4 regions of the Azospirillum lipoferum 4B genome follow, and region 1 is predicted to be linked to each of the others. Evidence: riboswitches for the same ligand, from Rfam matches in the RefSeq annotation. Region 1 holds a riboswitch; each other region holds the start of a gene.

Region 1 (4,144 bases):
GGGCGCGGCGGGCCAGCGCGTCGACGGCGGCATAGAGCGTCACTGCGAACAGCCCCAGCACCAGCACGGCGGCGAACAGAAGGTCGATCTGCATGCGGGCGTTGGCGTGCAGCATCAGATAGCCGAGGCCGGAGGACGACCCCACCCATTCGCCGATCACCGCGCCGATGGGCGCCACCGCCGCGGCCACCCGCACGCCGGACCAGAAGGCGGGCAGCGCGGCGGGCAGGCGGATGTTCCACAGGATCGCGGCAGGCGAGGCGCCCATGGTGCGGGCAAGGTCGAGCCAGCCGGGATCGGTGCGGCGCAGCCCGTCGAACAGCGCGGTCGTCACCGGGAAATAGATGACCAGCACCGCCATGGCGATCTTGGACGCCATGCCGTAGCCCAGCCAAAGCACCAGCAGGGGAGCCAGCGCGAAGACCGGGATCGCCTGACTGACCAGCAACAGCGGCATCAGCCAGCGCCGCGCGGTGCGGAACCGCGCCAGCAGCAGCGCGCTCACGCTGCCCAGAGCCACGCCGGCCACCAGCCCGATCAGGATCTCGGTCAGCGTCGTCAGCCCATGGCTCCACAGCAGGGGCGCCTGCCGCCGCATTGCATCCGCCACCGCCAGTGGACCGGGCAGCAGGTAACGCGGCAGGCCGGTGGCCCAGACCAGCGCCTGCCAGCCGGCGACCAGCACGGCGAGGGTGACGGCGGCGCGCAGCAGCGCCCTCATTCCGCCAGCCTCCGCAACAGCTCCGCCTGCAGCGCCAGCAATCCGGGATCGTCGACCGGGCGCGGCACGGGGCCGGACGGTTCCAGCGCCGGCCCCATGACGGCGGGGCGGCCGGTCATCACATGCAGGCGGTCGCCGATGCGAAGTGCCTCCAGCGGGTCGTGGGTGACCATCAGGACGGTGCGGCCGGCCAGCGTTTCCGCCGCCGTCTCCTGCAGCCGCAGGCGGGTGATGGCGTCGAGCGCGGAGAAGGGCTCGTCCATCAGGACCAGCGGCTTGTCCTCCATCAGCGTGCGGGCGAGCGCGACCCGCTGGCGCTGCCCGCCGGACAGGGCGGCCGGTCGGTCGCGCTCGCGTCCCGCCAGACCGACGCGGTCGAGCAGCGCGCGGGCGCGTTCCACCCGCGCGGCATCGGGGCGGAGGTGGCGCAGCCGGTCGCCCAGCAGGACATTGTCCTGAACCGTCAGCCAGGGCAGCAGCAAATCCTGCTGCGCCATATAGGCGATACGGCCGGCCAGGGGCTGTCCGTCGCCGGTTGAGACGCAGGTCGGTGGCTCCGGCTCCGCCAGCCCGGCGAGGATGCGCAGCAGCGTGGTCTTGCCGACGCCGCTCGGCCCCAGCAGGCAGGTGGTCCGTCCCGCTTGCAGCTCCAGCGTCAGGTCGGAGAACAGCAGCGTGCCGCCATAGGTCAGCCGCGCACGCGAGACGGTCACCGAAAGCGGCGTGATCGCCATCATCGGGGCCATCATCGGGGCAGGCATGGCGGGAGTGCGGAGAGGAAGCGCTTGCGGTCCGGCATCACTGATCCCTACGCCGGCATGAACCGGATCAGGTTCCAGGGGTCGTCCCGCAACGGGACCTCTCAGCCGCCCATCGGCTCCCCCCAGTGAAGGCGGCGACTATAGGCGCGGACGATCCGTGACCGCAAGCATTGCCGGAAGCCCTTCCGGAGCGTGGAAGCGCGGGCGCCGCTTGACCGGAGCGCGTCACCGCCTAGTTTCTGGCGGGACCGATGGAGATCCTCCCCTGACCACGCCTCTCCGCACCCCGCTGTTCATCGGCGGCGAGATCTATCGCGGCTCGACCTATGGCCCGAAGCATCCGCTGGCGATCCCGCGCGTATCGACCGTGATCGACCTCAGCCGCGCCATGGGCTGGCTGCCCGACGACATCTATCTCGACACCCATGTGGCGAGCGAACGCGAACTGGCGCGCTTCCACACCGCGGACTACATCGCCGCACTGAAGCGGGCGGAGGCGGAGCAGCGGGTGGACGAGGCGACGGCGGCCCGCCACAATCTGGGCAAGCTGGAGAATCCGGTCTTCGCCGAGATGTTCCGGCGGCCGGCCCACAGCAGCGGGTCGGCCCTGCAGGCGGCGCGAATCCTGGGCGACCGTCCGGCCGGGCTGGTCTATGCGCCGGCCGCCGGCACCCACCATGCGCGCCGCGACCGGGCCAGCGGCTTCTGCTATTTCAACGCGCCGGTGCTGGGCATCCTGGAGCTGCTCGACCATGGGCTGGAGCGGGTGCTCTATGTCGATCTCGACGCCCACCATGGCGACGGGGTGGAGGAGGCCTTCGCCGACGACGACCGGGTGCTCACCATCTCCATCCACGAGGACGGGCGCTGGCCCTACACCGGCAAGGCGGAGGACCGGGCCGGCGGCATGGCCCGCAACCTGCCGGTCCCGCCCGGTTTCAACGACAGCGAGATGGAGCATGCGATGGAGGCGGCGGTGCTGCCGCTGGCCCGCGCCTTCCGTCCGCAGGCGATGGTGATCCAGACCGGCGCCGACGCCCTGGCCGAGGATCCCCTGAGCCGGCTGGAGCTGTCCAACCATGCGCTGTGGGAGGCGGTGGCCGCCCTGCTGCCGCTGGCGCCGCGGGTGCTGGTGGTCGGCGGCGGCGGTTACAATCCATGGTCGGTCGGGCGCTGCTGGACCGGCATCTGGGCGGTGATGAACGGCATCGACCCCGCCGTGCCACCGACGGCGGAGGCGGAGGGGGTGCTGCGCGCCCTGACCTGGAACCGCGCCGCCGGCCGCAACCCGCCGGAGCATTGGTTCACCACCCTGGCGGACGAGCGGCGGCCGGGACCGGTGCGCGACGCGGTGAAGCGGGTGGCGGAGATGGCGGCATCCTGACCCATTTTTGACGAATATCGAACGAAGCCGCGACGATTCGTTGACGGGTTTGGATTGTTCGTTGATCTTCGAAGATCCGCACCGGTGCAGACCGCGCCGATTCCGGCAGGTCGGTCGATGCGGATTTCCGGAGGAGAACGGGCGGGCGGATGTCGAACACGACGCTGTTCCTGATCGCCATCGTCATCATCATGCTGGCCGCCGTCCCGGTCGCCATGATGCTGAAGGATTTCCTGCCGAACATCCTGGAAAAGAGCAGCGGGCTGGAGCAGATCGAAAACCGCGTCTATGTGCTGCATGCCGAGGCGCATGAGCTTCAGAACCGCGTCAACAACCTGGTCCAGCGCCGCAACAGTCAGTCTTCCGAACGGCACCGGCTGGAAACCGATATCCGCAAGGCGGAAAAGCAGATCAGGGATCTGGCGGAACAGCCGCCGCTGTTCGTGCATGAGGTCGGCGATCCGCAGTCCGGCCTGATGAAGTTCGTCGCGACCGTCACGCAGGAAAAGGCGTCGGCCGCAGCGAGAGCCGCCGGCGACCGCGGACCGGTGAACCCCATCTGGCGCTGCGCCAATGTGGCGGAGGTGTGGGCCTCCAGCTTCGACGAGGCCAAGCAGATGGTCGACGTCGCCTTTCCCTTCAAACTGGGCTTCCAGAAGTCGTTCATGCGCGGCGACGCGCGGGGTGGCGGCGTGAAGGGCGGCGGCGGGAAGGGTGGGGCGCCCCAGCCCCCGGCGACGGCGCGCGCCAAGGCCAATTCCGCCACTTCCGATGCCGCCACTTCCGGTGCCGCCACATGATGATCAACTTCATCATCATCCTGGGCATCATCGCCATCGGCGCGTGGCTCGGCAACGTTCTGCTGTCGGTCGAGCAGCGGGTGTCGCAGGCCCGGCAGCGCGTCCGCGGCGTCCGCGGCACGCTGGACAAGCTGGACGCGACCATCCACCGCCTGCACCGGGAGGAGGAGAGCCTCCATGGCGAGATCGAGGAGCTGGTGCGCGACATGGTGGAGTTGCGCAAGAAGCAGGTCGAGGTGCAACAGCGCCTGACCGAGGCGCAGAGCCGCCGCCGCCCGCAAATCCTGATCCTGACCGACCGCCGCAACCCCGGCGACAAGGAATGGCTGGTCACCATGGTCAACCAGCAGATCGGCGAGATCGACGCCGCCCATCCGCTGGCCGTCGAATGGGCACGCGGACGCGACTATCTGGTCTGGGCGGAATCGGAGCGCGAGGCCGCCGAACGCGCCAGCCGCCGGTTCAGCGCAAGGCCCGG
Region 2 (4,144 bases), on a different replicon from region 1:
TGGCGAAATCCTCCGCCAGGAAGCGACGCAACTCATGCGCGCGGAAGGTCTTCAGATAGCCGGTCAGCCCCAGACGCACCATCTCGGCGTCATAGCCGGTGACGATGGGCAGCAACCGCTCCGCCCGGCGGCGCCATGGGTCCTCGCGGTCGAGCAGCCGCTGGATCGCCACATCGATCACCGCGACGATGTGCGCCGTCGGCAGCGTTTTCAGATAGCCGCGCGCCGCCGCCCGGACCGTCGCCGCGACCCGCTCCACCTGCCCGGAATCCAGCACCGGCACCGCCACGCGCAACGCCGCAGCGCCCGACCCGAAGGTCAGCACGCGCCGCTCCACCGCATCCGGCGGCAGGCCGGGCAGATGGCCTGCCAGTTCCGGTTCGTCGCGGAAGGCCAAGGCCGCGGTCCCGTTCAACCGCGCGCGGCGGCGAGGAAATCCTCCACCGCCAGCGAACAGCCCTTGGCCTGCGCCCCGGCGACGCGGCCCAGCAGGCGGAACCCGCCCTCCTCCAGGATGCCGGCGTCCTCGGTCAGGATGGCGGCGACGGAGTTGACGTGGGCCAGATCATGGTGCACCAGCACGCCCATACCGCCGGCCGGCACGTCCCGCCCGGACAAGGGATCGACGACGCGGCTGCGGATCCAATGCGGGCCGGATTTCAGCGACGGGCAGACCGCGTTGCCGTCGTCGTAGAACTGAGTGCTCAGCTCCGTCATGCCGTACATGTTGATGCAGCGCTGGCGCGGCACGCCGAAGAATTCGGCCAGCTGGCCATAGAACTCGTCCGGTTCCAGTTCGCGCGACTGGCCCTTGAAGCCGCCGGTGTCGAGGATGCGGCTCCCCTCCGGCAGGGCGAAACGGCGTCCGTCGCGCGCCATGGCGTCCATCAGATGCACGAATCCGTAGCTGGCGCCCAGCAGCGCGAAGGGCAGCCCCGACCGTTCGGCGGCATCCAACCGGTCGTAGAGCCCGGCGGTGTCGATGCCCGCCTCGCCGATCCAATGGCGGCTGTCCGGCGTGCCGCACTCCGCCCGCGCCAGCTCCAGGTAATGGGCGAGCGAGGAGTTCGGCATCGCCGTCTCGGTCGGGAACAGGATGCCCATCGCCATCCGCTCTGCCTCCTGCATGAAGCGGCGGCGGAAGTTGAGCAGCATGGAGCGGTCATAGACCGTCAGGGTAGTGTGGTGGATCTGGCCGCGGATGCCGCCCTTGGTCGTGCCGCTGGTCATGAAGATGCGGGCGGACTCCTCCGCCGGGCGGCAGCTGAGCGTCAGGTCCTTGAAGGCGTTGATCGGCACCGCCGGGATGTCGCGCCAGCTCTTCACCCCGCGCGGCGTCCGGCCGCGCTGCATGGCGAAGCGGCGATAGGGCTGGTTGTGCTCGAACTGATGGGCGAACACCGCCAGCGCCAGGGCGTTGAAGGCCTCGTCGGCCGCCGCCCCGGTTCCGATGTCGGCCTCCATGAAGGCCAGGACCCTGTCGTAGATCACGCTGTCGTAGATCGCGCTCACCGCCGCACTCCCCGCCCCGATTTCTCCATGCGGCACCGACCGATGGAGCAACAAACGAATCCGGGACAAGCCTGTGGGGGTATGGATCTGCGCGTCGGCCGCAAAGGCCTTCTCGTCCCGCATCCCTACGCCGGCATGACCCGGATCAGGTTCGAAGGGTTGCCGCGTCGCCTGGACGCGAAGGACCGGGCCGGCGGGTGTCTCAGCCTCCTGAACGAGGCTCCCCTGGGAACGGGACGGAGCCTAGAAGACCATCGCGCCGTCTGTCAACGGCGGGGATGTCGGCTTTGCGGAGGGCGGAAAGGACGGCGCATTGATGATTTTCGCTCTCCGCCCTTTTGTGCCGCTGCCACCCTGTGCCGCAGCAAATCCGATATCGGCTTGGGTGGATCGGCCCTCTCTTCAAGGAGACGCAGATGACCGTTCGCAGATTCGCCATGACGGACGTATCGCTGGAGCGCACGCCCAGACAAGACGCCGATGACCTTGGCCCCGTGCAACGCCTCCCATAGCCGGAGGGTTATACCGCCCACGCGCTACGCTGGCGGCGCCACGTCTCCTCGAATGCCATTGGAAAGGTTGCCCAGGGTGGAATGCATTCGTTTACGGTTAGGACTTACGCCAAAACAACCGCTCCCTCTGGCTGTCGGGCGAGATGGTGTAAGATCCAGCGATTGAAGCGATGTTCAAACGAGGTTCCAGGCAAATGACCTGTTGACAGCCCCATGAGTGTGTAATAATGGTATCGACACACAGACGGATAGCGCCATGCCAACCAGTACCCGCTTTGTTGTTGCCGTTCACATCTTGACCTGTCTTGCGGTAACGGATGGCAAGCCAATGCGTTCTGAGGATCTGGCTTATTCGGCAAACACAGGTGCGGTCGTTGTGCGGGGACTTTTATCCCGTTTGAATGATGCGGGATTGACACGGTCGCAGCTTGGAGCTGGAGGGGGTTCTTTGCTGGCAAAGCCGGCCAACGAGATACGGTTGCTCGATGTCTATCGAGCCGTTGAAGATACCGAATTGTTTTCGCTGCATCGGACCCCACCCTGTGAGAACTGTGCCGTTGGCGGCAACATTCTTGCGGCTCTAAAGCCAACCTTGTTGCGTGCACGCACAGCACTCGAAGATGAACTCGCAAAGGCAACCATTGCAGATATCGCTGCCGATGTGGCGGCGATTGGCAGGTTTTCCATTCCACTCGTCTGGTGATCTGGCACGCCAATAAATGTCGTTACGTCAACAACACACAGTCATTTCGGCGCCCAGGGCGCCGAAATGACTGCCGAAACACTGATCAGCCTTCGGGGCGCTGACGGTTTTCATCTCCTCAAGCCCCTGCTTCTAAAGGACAAAGCTATGAGTATTGGTATCATCGGTTCTGGCGCCCTTGGCTCCAACGTTGCACGCGCTCTTGCTAAAAAGGGCATTTCTGCAACAATCTCAAACAGTCGCGGTCCGCAATCCTTGGCCTCGCTGGTTGAAGAACTGGGCCCCTCGATCAAAGCGGGAACGGTTGAGGAGGCAGCAAGCGCCGACATCGTTTTCGCCGCCGTGCGCTGGGTTGATGTGGAGAAGGTGTTCACCAACTTGCCGGCGTGGAATGGCCGCATCGTCATTGATGGCACCAACCCGGTAGAGTTCATCGATCCCAATTCACCCGACGCCACAGATCCGAGCAATCCGCTTGCAGCCTATGGCATCAAGGCGGTCGATCTGAATGGCAAACATTCCAGCGAAATATTCCACCAGTTTGTTCCGGGCGCTCGGGTCGTCAAGGCGTTCAACCACCTTGATGTCAACGTTCTGAAGGAGCCGGAGGTGGCGAGCGGCAAGCGCGTGCTGTTCTATTCAGGTGATGACGCCGCTGCAAAGGCCGAAATCCGCAAGATCATCAAGGATATGGGTTTCGCCCCGGTTGACCTTGGCGCGCTTGACGTCGGCGGCCCGCTGGCATCCCTGCCCTTCGGTCCATTGTCGGCGCAAAACTTCATCCGAATATAAGCGCAGGGCCGGTATCGACTGTCTCCAGATCCCGCTGGGCCGCGGCTGCAGCCCCCCAACCAGGGTTGCATAGCGGCATCAGGGCAACGAGTCCAGGTTAATGCGATGAAGGTGTAAGCAGGTTTGCCAGGACGTTTGGGTCCCAGCCTGCGAGCTTTCTGGTTGATTTGATGGAGTGTTTTCCCTTTCCCACGCGGACGGCATTGATGGCGAAGTGGCGGACGACGGCCATGTTCCGGGCGCCGTGTCCTTTTCGCAGGCGGTGATCTTCGCGGAAGGTGACGTCGAGGACCCAGTGCAGGCAGTTTTCGATGCCCCAGTGCCCGCGCACAGCTTGTTCGAGGCGGTGGGAGGTGAGCGCGGCCGAACTGAGGAAGAGGCGCCGCATGGTGCTTACGCTGCCGGCCTTTTCGACGACGCTCTCGACCAGGGCGATGGTCTTGAGGTGAGGGAAGCGGGGTTCGTCGGGATAGCGCCGGTCGCCCGACAGCCAGTCGACCTCCTGGCTGACGGCATAGCGGCGGCTCTCGATCCGGCCATGGCCTTTGTCGACAGCGGTGTGCTCGGCGATCCGGGCCTCGGGATCATCGAAGTAACGGCCGATCTCGGCGAACAGGGTTGGTTG
Region 3 (4,144 bases), 920 kb from region 1:
TAGGAGCTTTGCGAAAGCTGTGTGAAGGAGCGGCGGCAGTCCCCTCTCCCGCGTTAGCGGGGGAGGGTTAGGGAGGGGGCATCACTGTCGGGACCTCACTCACTCCGCCGGCTGGTAAATCTCCCCGCCCGACTCGCGGAACTTCTGCGACATCTCGGCCATGCCGGACTCCGCGGCATCGCGGATTTCCTGCGTGATCTTCATCGAACAGAATTTCGGTCCGCACATCGAACAGAAATGCGCGGTCTTGGCCCCTTCGGCGGGCAGGGTCTCGTCGTGGTAGGACATCGCCGTCTCGGGATCGAGCGACAGGGCGAACTGGTCGCGCCAGCGGAAGGAGAAGCGGGCACGCGACATGGCGTCGTCGCGCAATCGGGCCGCCGGGTGGCCCTTGGCGAGGTCGGCGGCATGGGCGGCGATCTTGTAGGCGATGACGCCGGCCTTCACGTCGTCGCGGTCGGGCAGCCCCAGATGTTCCTTCGGCGTGACGTAGCAGAGCATCGCCGTGCCGAACCAGCCGATCATCGCCGCACCGATGGCGCTGGTGATGTGGTCGTAGCCCGGCGCGATGTCGGTCACCAACGGCCCCAGCGTGTAGAAGGGCGCCTCGCCGCACAAGGCCAGCTGCTTCTCGACATTGTGCTTGATCTTGTGCATCGGCACATGGCCCGGCCCTTCGATCATCACCTGCACGTCCCGCGCCCAGGCGATCTTCGTCAACTCGCCCAATGTCTCCAACTCGGCGAACTGGGCGGCATCGTTGGCGTCGGCCTGGCTGCCCGGCCGCAACCCGTCCCCCATCGACAGCGCCACGTCATAGGCGCGGCAGATTTCGACGATGTCGGCGAAATGGTCGTAGAGGAAACTCTCGCGGTGATGCGCCAGACACCATTTGGCGATGATCGAGCCGCCGCGCGAGACGATGCCGGTCACCCGCTTCGCGGTCAGCGGGATATGGGCCAGCCGCAGCCCGGCGTGGATGGTGAAGTAATCGACGCCCTGCTCCGCCTGCTCGATCAGCGTGTCGCGGAACAGTTCCCAGGTCAGGTCCTCCGCCCTGCCCTTCACCTTTTCCAGCGCCTGATAGATCGGCACCGTTCCGATGGGCACCGGCGAGTTGCGCAGGATCCATTCGCGGGTCTGGTGAATGTCGGAGCCGGTGGAGAGATCCATCACGGTGTCGGCCCCCCAGCGGATCGACCAGACCATCTTCTCCACCTCCTCCTCGATCGAGGAGGTCACGGCGGAGTTGCCGATGTTGGCGTTGATCTTGGTCAGGAAGTTCCGGCCGATGATCATCGGCTCCGACTCGGGGTGGTTGACGTTGGACGGGATGATCGCCCGCCCGCGCGCCACCTCGTCGCGGACGAATTCCGGCGTGATGAAGTCGGGAATCTCGGCCCCGAAATCCTCACCGTCGCGGATTGTCTCCAGCGCCGCGGCGCGGCCGAGATTCTCGCGGACGGCGATGTATTCCATTTCCGCGGTGACGATGCCGGCGCGGGCATAGGCCATCTGCGTGACGGCCCCGCCGCCCTTGGCGCGCAGCACGCCACCGGCCGTCGTTTCCACATCGCCACGGGCCAGGATCCAGTCGCGGCGGTGCTTGGCCAGCCCGGCCCGCACATCGATGGCCACAGCCTCGTCGGTGTAGGGACCGGAGGCGTCGTAGACGGTCAGCGGCGGCTCGCCGCCCGACAGCGCGATTTCGCGCATGGCGACGCGCAGATCGGGAAAGCGCGTGCCCGGCAGATGAATTTTCCGCGACGACGGCAGCGGGCCGGTCGAAATGCGGAGGGCGGTTTCGTTGAAGTCCTTAGGCATTGGGTTTCTCCGTCGGAGTTGGGCGGACAAACCCGGGACTGCGGACGGAGGTGCGGTGTCTTCGTGCGGGCCGTTCCCCGACATGACGGGTCTGATACGGCCGGACGGGGCGAGAATCGGCCCGTCACGAGGTCCCTCCCTTCGCCGGTATGACCCGGATCAGGTTCGAAGGGTCACCACGCTGCCGGTGACGCTTGGCGCCGTCCGGCCGTTGGTATCTCAGCCCCCTGTCGGGACCCCCCTGGAATGCGCCCATCCTGCCGGGACGGACGGCCCCTGTCAAAAGGAAAGAACTGCGAACGATCCGCCGGCCATACTGTATGGAACGCGCGTCACATCCAGCGTTTCAGACGGACATAGATCATCGGCAGCAATGCCGACAGCAGCATCAGCCCCAGGGCACTGGGATAGCCGAAGGGCGAGTCGGTCCCCGGCATCTCTTCGAAATTCATGCCGCAGATGCTGGCGACCAGGGTCGGCGGGAACAGCAGGACGGTCAGGACCGAGACGATCTTGACGATCTCGTTCTGCTCCACATTGATCTGGCCCAGCGCAGTGTCCAGCGCCAACGCGACCTTGCCGGATAGGAAACGGGCATACTGGTCGAGCCCGCGCAGGTCCTGCAGCGTCGTCTTGGCCCAGCGCCGTGTCGCCTTGCCGGAGTTCCAGCCGTCGCCGCGCGCCAGGAAATCGGTCATGCGCGACAGGCTGGCCAAGCTGAGGCGGGCCTTGCCGATCAGGTGGCCGGCATGGCCGATGCGCTTCAGCGTCTGGGCGTCGTCCAGCGTCTCGCCACGCGAGCGCAGCTTGCGCCCGCGGAAGAAGCGGCGGTTCAGCACGTCCAGCTCCACCCCGGTCCGCCGCAGCACGGCCGAGGTGCGGTCGACCATCCCGTCCACCAGCGCCGCCAGAACCAGTTCGCCACGGGAGGCGGGCACCTGCCCATGGGAGGCGCGGCGGCGGAAGGCCAGCAGGGCCTGCGGATCGATGTCGTGGATGGTGACCAGCCGGCGCCCGGCCAGCACGAAGCTGACCGTTGCGATGCGCGGCTCGTCGGTGTCGGCCCAGACCAGGGCGGTGACGGTCATGGTCAGGGCGCCGCCGGCGATCCGCAGGCGGCTCGACTCCTCAATCTCCGCCATCTGCTCGCGGGTGGGCAGGCTGGTGCCGATCAGCGCCTCCGCCCGCGCCAGCTCCTCGGCGGTCGGATCGATCAGGTCCAGCCAGACGGTGGCCTCGGGCAGCGGCTCCGCCCCCTCCGCGGCCTCTCTGGCCCAGCGCAGCAGACCGACGTCATTGACGAAGACATGCAGCAAGGCCGTGCTCCTTGCGTGGTTGGCGGCGGCGCGTCGGGTTGTCAGGTCATCCGGCCGCCGCGTCTTGGCTTCACCGGCGGCGGCACCTTCCCCTCGGTGTCGAGGTCCAGCGGCGTGCCTTCCGCCCGCAACGCCTGCTCGAGCTTGCGGCGGAAGGCACCGCCGTCCCGCTTGGCATCCAGGAAATGGCCGACCGCCTCCTTGGCGGCATCGCTGTCGTAGGGGACCTTGCCCAACGCCGCCAGCTTGGCGCGCTCCACCAGCTTCGGGTCCATCCTGTCGCGGATGGCCTTCATCTGGCGGAGCAGGTCCTTGCGCAGGTCGCTCATCGGCCCCCCGTTCGCAGCATCAGGCCTTGCCGATCAGGGTGCCGGCGCCACCCTCGGTGAAGATCTCCAGCAGCAGCGCATGCGGCACGCGGCCATCGAGGATAACAGCGGCGTCGACGCCCTGCTCCACCGCGCCGATGCAGGTCTCGATCTTCGGAATCATGCCGCCGGATGCGGTGCCGTCGGCGATGGCCTTGTGGGCATCCTCCAGCGACATCTTCTCGATCAGCTTCTTGTCCTTGTCGAGGACACCGGCAACGTCGGTCAGCAGGAAGAAGCGCGCCGCCTTCACCGCCGCCGCGACCGCGCCGGCCGCCGTGTCGGCGTTGATGTTGTAGGTGTCGCCGTTGACGTCAAAGCCGACCGGCGCGATCACCGGAATGATGTCCGACTGCGCCAGAGCATGCAGGATCTGCGGGTTGACCTTGTACGGCTCACCGACGAAGCCGAGGTCCAGCACCCGCTCGATGTTGCTGTCGGGGTCGCGCTGCACGCGCTCCAGACGGCGGGCGGTGATCAGGTTGCTGTCCTTGCCCGACAGGCCGACGGCACGGCCGCCGGCGCCGTTGATAGCGGCGACGATCTGCTTGTTGATGGAGCCGGCCAGCACCATCTCGACCACCTCGACCGTCTCCTTGTCGGTGACGCGCAGGCCGTCGATGAAGCTGGACTTGA
Region 4 (4,144 bases), on a different replicon from region 1:
CCAGACCAGCGCCGCCATCGGCAGCCCGCGCGGCACCGTCCAGCCGAACAGCACCACCGCCGGCACCCCGGCCAGCCCGTTGGAGCCGCCGGTCAGCTCCGGCAGGTTGACCGCCAGCAAATGCAGAACCTGCGCGATGCCCAACGTCGCCAGGGCGAAATAGTGGGATTCCAGCCGCAGCACCGCCAGCCCGACCGGCAGCGCCAGCAGGAGCGGCACCAGCATCGACAGCGGAAAGGTCGCCTCGAAGCCCAACCCATAGCGGCTGCCGAGAATGCCCGTCACATAGGCGCCGACACCGAAGAAGGCGCCCTGGGCGAGCGACAACGCGCCGCCGAGCCCGAAGACGATCTGGAACCCGAAGGTCGCCAGCGCATAGACACCGGCAACTGTCAGCACGCGCAGCCCATAGGGAGAGGCGAAGGCGAACGCGTAGACCAGCAGGGCGAGGGCGCCGGCGAGCAGCGCAAGCTTCTCCACCCCGACACTACTCCCTCTCCCCCCCGGGGAGAGGGTTGGGGTGAGGGGGACGCGCCGCGAGGATCGTTCGGCAAACGAATCCCCCTCACCCTGACCCTCTCCCCGGGGGGGAGAGGGAATCTTCACCGGGGGACGCGGCTCAGCCACGGCGGCGCACCGCTTCGCCGAACAGGCCTTGCGGCCGCAACACCAGGATCGCCAGCAGCGTCAGGTACAGCGCTCCCAGCGCCACTGGGTAGGACAGCACCGACGACACCCCCACCTCGAACAGCGCGATCAGCAGCGCCCCCACCACAGCCCCCGGCACCGACCCCCAGCCACCGATGGTTACCGCGATGTAGGCCTTCAAAATCAGGTCCCCGCCCGCGGTCGGCGTGACGAAATAGCGGTTGGCGAGCAGCAGCCCCGCCGCCCCGGCACAGGCGGCACCGATGGCGAAGGTCACCAGGATCATCGCCGTGACCGGCACGCCGCAGGCCCGCGCCATCTCCGGGTCCTGCGCCGTGGCGCGCAGCCGGCGTCCAAGCTGCGTGCGGGCGAACACCCATTGCTGCGCGCCGATCAGCAACGCCGCCACCGCGACGATGGCGAGCGACTGCTCCGGCACCGCCAGCCCGCCTATGGAAAGGGTGTCGTCGCCGAGCAGCGGCGGCGCAGCGCGCGGCTCCGGCCCGAACAGGATGGCGGCGCCGTTCTGCAGGATGATGCCGATGGCGATGGTGCTGATGAAGACCGACACCGGCGGCCGGCGGCGCAGCGGCAGATAGGCCGCCAGCGCCAGCAGCAGCCCCAGTCCCGCCATCAGCGCCAGCACCACCGGCAGCAGGGCGATGCCCGGCAGCGGGATCAGGGGCGCCAGCGCCACCGCCAGCAGCCCGCCGGCCATGACCAGATCGCCCTGGGCGAAATTCACCGCCGAGGTGGCGTTCAGCACCAGCACGAATCCCAGCGCCACCAGCGCATAGGCCGCCCCCAGCGCCACCCCGTTGACCAGCAGTTGAAGCGCCGCCATCCGCTCACTTCGCCGCGAGTGCGGGGTCGTCGTAGCGCTTCGCCAGCACCGGCACGCGGCTGGTCCCGTCATAGCAGACGATGACGGCGGAATGGGCCATGTTGCCCTTGCCGTCGGACTTGTAGGTCATGGCGAGGCCCTTGAAGGTCTCCGACGACAGAGCCTTGCGGATCGCGTCGGGGCCGCGGGCGCCGGCCTTCACCGCCTCCAGCACCATGGTCATGCCATCATACTGGCCGAGCGCGAAGGCATCCGGCTCCTTGCCGAAGACGGTGCGGTAGGCATCGGTAAAGGCCTTGACCTCCGGCGTGCCGCCGGAGATGGGCGAGGCCGCGGTCTCGGCACAGACGCCCTTCAGCTCCGCCGGTTCCAGCAGGGCGGCGGTGCTCGGCTGATGCATGGCGGAGCCGGCGACGATGGGCACCGCCACCCCGCTGGACGCCGCCTGCCGCAGCAGCAACGCGGTCGGGCCGGAATGCAGATGCAGCACCAGCACGTCGGGCTTGGCGGCCAGCGCCTTGGTCAACACCGGCAGCAGGTCCTTGGCGGCGGGGTCCACCCCCTCCTCGAAGACGGGGGTGACGCCCAGAGCCTTGAAGGCGGCGTCGAGATGGGTCTTGCCGCTCTGGCCATAGGCGGTGGTCTGGTAGATGACGGCCGGCTGCCGCTTGCCCAGCTCCTCCACCACATAGCGGGCATGGGCGGCCTTGGTCACGGCATCGCCGGGGAAGAAGCGGAAGACCCAGGGGTTGCCCTGCTCGGTGATCGAGGCGGTGCCCGAGACGGTGACCAGCGGCAGCTTCAGCTCCTGCGCCAGCGGCAGCATCGCCAGCATCTGGGTGCCGAGCATGCTGGCGGCGACCGCCCCGACCGTGCCGCTGCCGGCCGCGCGCTCCAGCGCCGTCACCGCCGCCTCGGGCGAGGTGCCGGTGTCGACGACTTCGGAGGCGATGGCGATCCCGGCCGGGGTCTGCTTCAGCGCCAGGACGGCACCGTTGCGCTGGCTGGTGCCCTCCAGCGACAGGAAGCCGGTCAGCGGCACCAGCACCGGAAAGGACAGCGTGTCGTCGGCGCGGGCGGCGGACGACAGACAGGAGGATGCGGCCAGCAGGCCGATCAGAAGGGGAAGCGCACGCCGCATGACCGAAAACTCCTCAACACGCGCCGGCAAGCGGAGCGACGCGGAGGGGACGGGGCATTTACGGCCGGTCCGTCGGGTTCCGGTCGGCTCCCTTCGCCGGCATGACCCGGATCAGGTTCGATGGGTGTTGTCTCAGCCCGCGCATCCGCCGATCCGGCATCCGCACAGGCACCCCAGCCGTGAACAGGCGGCGAGAGTGTCGCCGCCGGCCCTGTCCTGTCAAGAACCCAGCCGGCGGCGCGCCACCATGGTTTCACGATGCAGGATATAGAGCCCGCTGCCGATGATGACCATGGCACCGAGCAGCACCGGCGCGGTCGGCAGGTCGCCGAACACCATCCAGCCGAACAGGCTGGCCCAGACCATGCCGGTATATTCGAAGGGCGCCACCACCGCCGGCGGCGCGCGGCGGAAGGCCTGGGTCAGCAGCACCTGCGCCCCCGCACCCAGCACCCCGACCAGCGCCATAAGACCCAGCGCGTCGGCGGTCGGCGCGATCCAGACGGGAACCGTCAGCGCGCCGCTGACCACCGTCGTCGTCAGCAGCAGATAGAGCACGATCGACGCGCTGGTCTCGGTCCGCGACAGGCCGCGCACGGCCAGCGCCGCCAGCGCATAGAACAGCGCGGCGCACAGCCCGACCAGCACCGGCACCAGCGGCGCCCCGGCCGACGGCTGCGCCATCACCACCACGCCGCCAAACCCGACCACCACCGCCACCCAGCGCCGCCAACCCACCGGCTCCCCCAGCAGCGGGGCGGACAGCGCGGTGATGAACAGCGGCCCGGCGAAGCTCAGCACATAGACATCGGCCAGCGGCAGTTCCCGGAACGCATAGAAGAAGCATCCCATGGAGATCAGCCCGGCGAAGGCGCGCCAGACATGCCCCCAGGGCCGCTGCGTCCGCATCGCCGCGATTCCGCCGCCGCGCCACAGGGTGTAGCCGCCCACCAGCAGGAAGGCGACCAGCGAGCGCACGAACATCAACTGCGGCACCGGGTAGCCGGCGGTCAGGAACTTGATCAGCGTGTCCATCGCCGCGAACAGCAGGATCGCGGCCAGGAAGCAGCCGACGGCATAGGGAACCGAATCGGCCTCGGCAGGCAGCAGGTCGGCGGTTTCGGCGTCGGTCATGGGATCGGTTCGGACGGGCAATGGCGGAGGTTGCCCACAATATGGGCAAATCCGCCCGCGTCCCAATGCCGCAACCGCAGGTCTGATAGGCGTGGGATTTTGTTAAGCGTCGGCTGACGGTGCCCCCTCCCTAACCCTCCCCCGCTGGGCGGGGGAGGGGACAAGTGCTTGTTCGGGAAGGCTGCGGCAGTCCCTCCCCCGCCCAGCGGGGGAGGTTAGGTGGGGGCATCCGAAGCCTCCGCCTCACCGCGTCAGCACCATCACCAACCGCTCCACCGGCGTGTCCCCGACCAGATGCGACTCGACGATCTCGTCGATGTCCTCCGGTGTTTCCGGGCGATACCAGATGCCCTCCGGATACACCACCATCAGCGGCC

What was found. A riboswitch is a leader RNA that binds a small molecule or an ion and turns the genes downstream of it on or off. The one in region 1 is predicted to bind thiamine pyrophosphate.
Region 2: another riboswitch for thiamine pyrophosphate. It lies ahead of AZOLI_RS19245 (long-chain-fatty-acid--CoA ligase); the one in region 1 lies ahead of AZOLI_RS05905 (ABC transporter ATP-binding protein).
Region 3: another riboswitch for thiamine pyrophosphate. It lies ahead of thiC (phosphomethylpyrimidine synthase ThiC); the one in region 1 lies ahead of AZOLI_RS05905 (ABC transporter ATP-binding protein).
Region 4: another riboswitch for thiamine pyrophosphate. It lies ahead of AZOLI_RS16000 (ABC transporter substrate-binding protein); the one in region 1 lies ahead of AZOLI_RS05905 (ABC transporter ATP-binding protein).

Annotation. Positions count from the first base shown of each region.
Region 1 is NC_016622.1:1,282,632-1,286,775, forward strand. It holds gene AZOLI_RS05900 (ABC transporter permease) at 1-721, opposite strand, end outside; gene AZOLI_RS05905 (ABC transporter ATP-binding protein) at 718-1,482, opposite strand; TPP riboswitch at 1,509-1,615, opposite strand; gene AZOLI_RS05910 (acetoin utilization protein AcuC) at 1,694-2,866, shown strand; gene AZOLI_RS05915 (hypothetical protein) at 3,016-3,666, shown strand; gene AZOLI_RS05920 (hypothetical protein) at 3,663-4,144, shown strand, end outside.
Region 2 is NC_016586.1:205,888-210,031, reverse strand. It holds gene AZOLI_RS19250 (acyl-CoA reductase) at 1-397, opposite strand, end outside; gene AZOLI_RS19245 (long-chain-fatty-acid--CoA ligase) at 412-1,512, opposite strand; TPP riboswitch at 1,617-1,749, opposite strand; gene AZOLI_RS31450 (Rrf2 family transcriptional regulator) at 2,281-2,727, shown strand; gene AZOLI_RS19240 (NADPH-dependent F420 reductase) at 2,875-3,519, shown strand; gene AZOLI_RS19235 (ISAs1-like element ISAli14 family transposase) at 3,617-4,144, opposite strand, start outside.
Region 3 is NC_016622.1:365,661-369,804, reverse strand. It holds gene thiC (phosphomethylpyrimidine synthase ThiC) at 100-1,824, opposite strand; TPP riboswitch at 1,944-2,077, opposite strand; gene AZOLI_RS01630 (magnesium transporter CorA family protein) at 2,157-3,140, opposite strand; gene AZOLI_RS01625 (hypothetical protein) at 3,182-3,469, opposite strand; gene argB (acetylglutamate kinase) at 3,489-4,144, opposite strand, start outside.
Region 4 is NC_016585.1:480,115-484,258, reverse strand. It holds gene AZOLI_RS16010 (branched-chain amino acid ABC transporter ATP-binding protein/permease) at 1-480, opposite strand, end outside; gene AZOLI_RS16005 (branched-chain amino acid ABC transporter permease) at 620-1,492, opposite strand; gene AZOLI_RS16000 (ABC transporter substrate-binding protein) at 1,497-2,633, opposite strand; TPP riboswitch at 2,705-2,819, opposite strand; gene AZOLI_RS15995 (DMT family transporter) at 2,853-3,767, opposite strand; gene AZOLI_RS15990 ((2Fe-2S) ferredoxin domain-containing protein) at 4,011-4,144, opposite strand, start outside.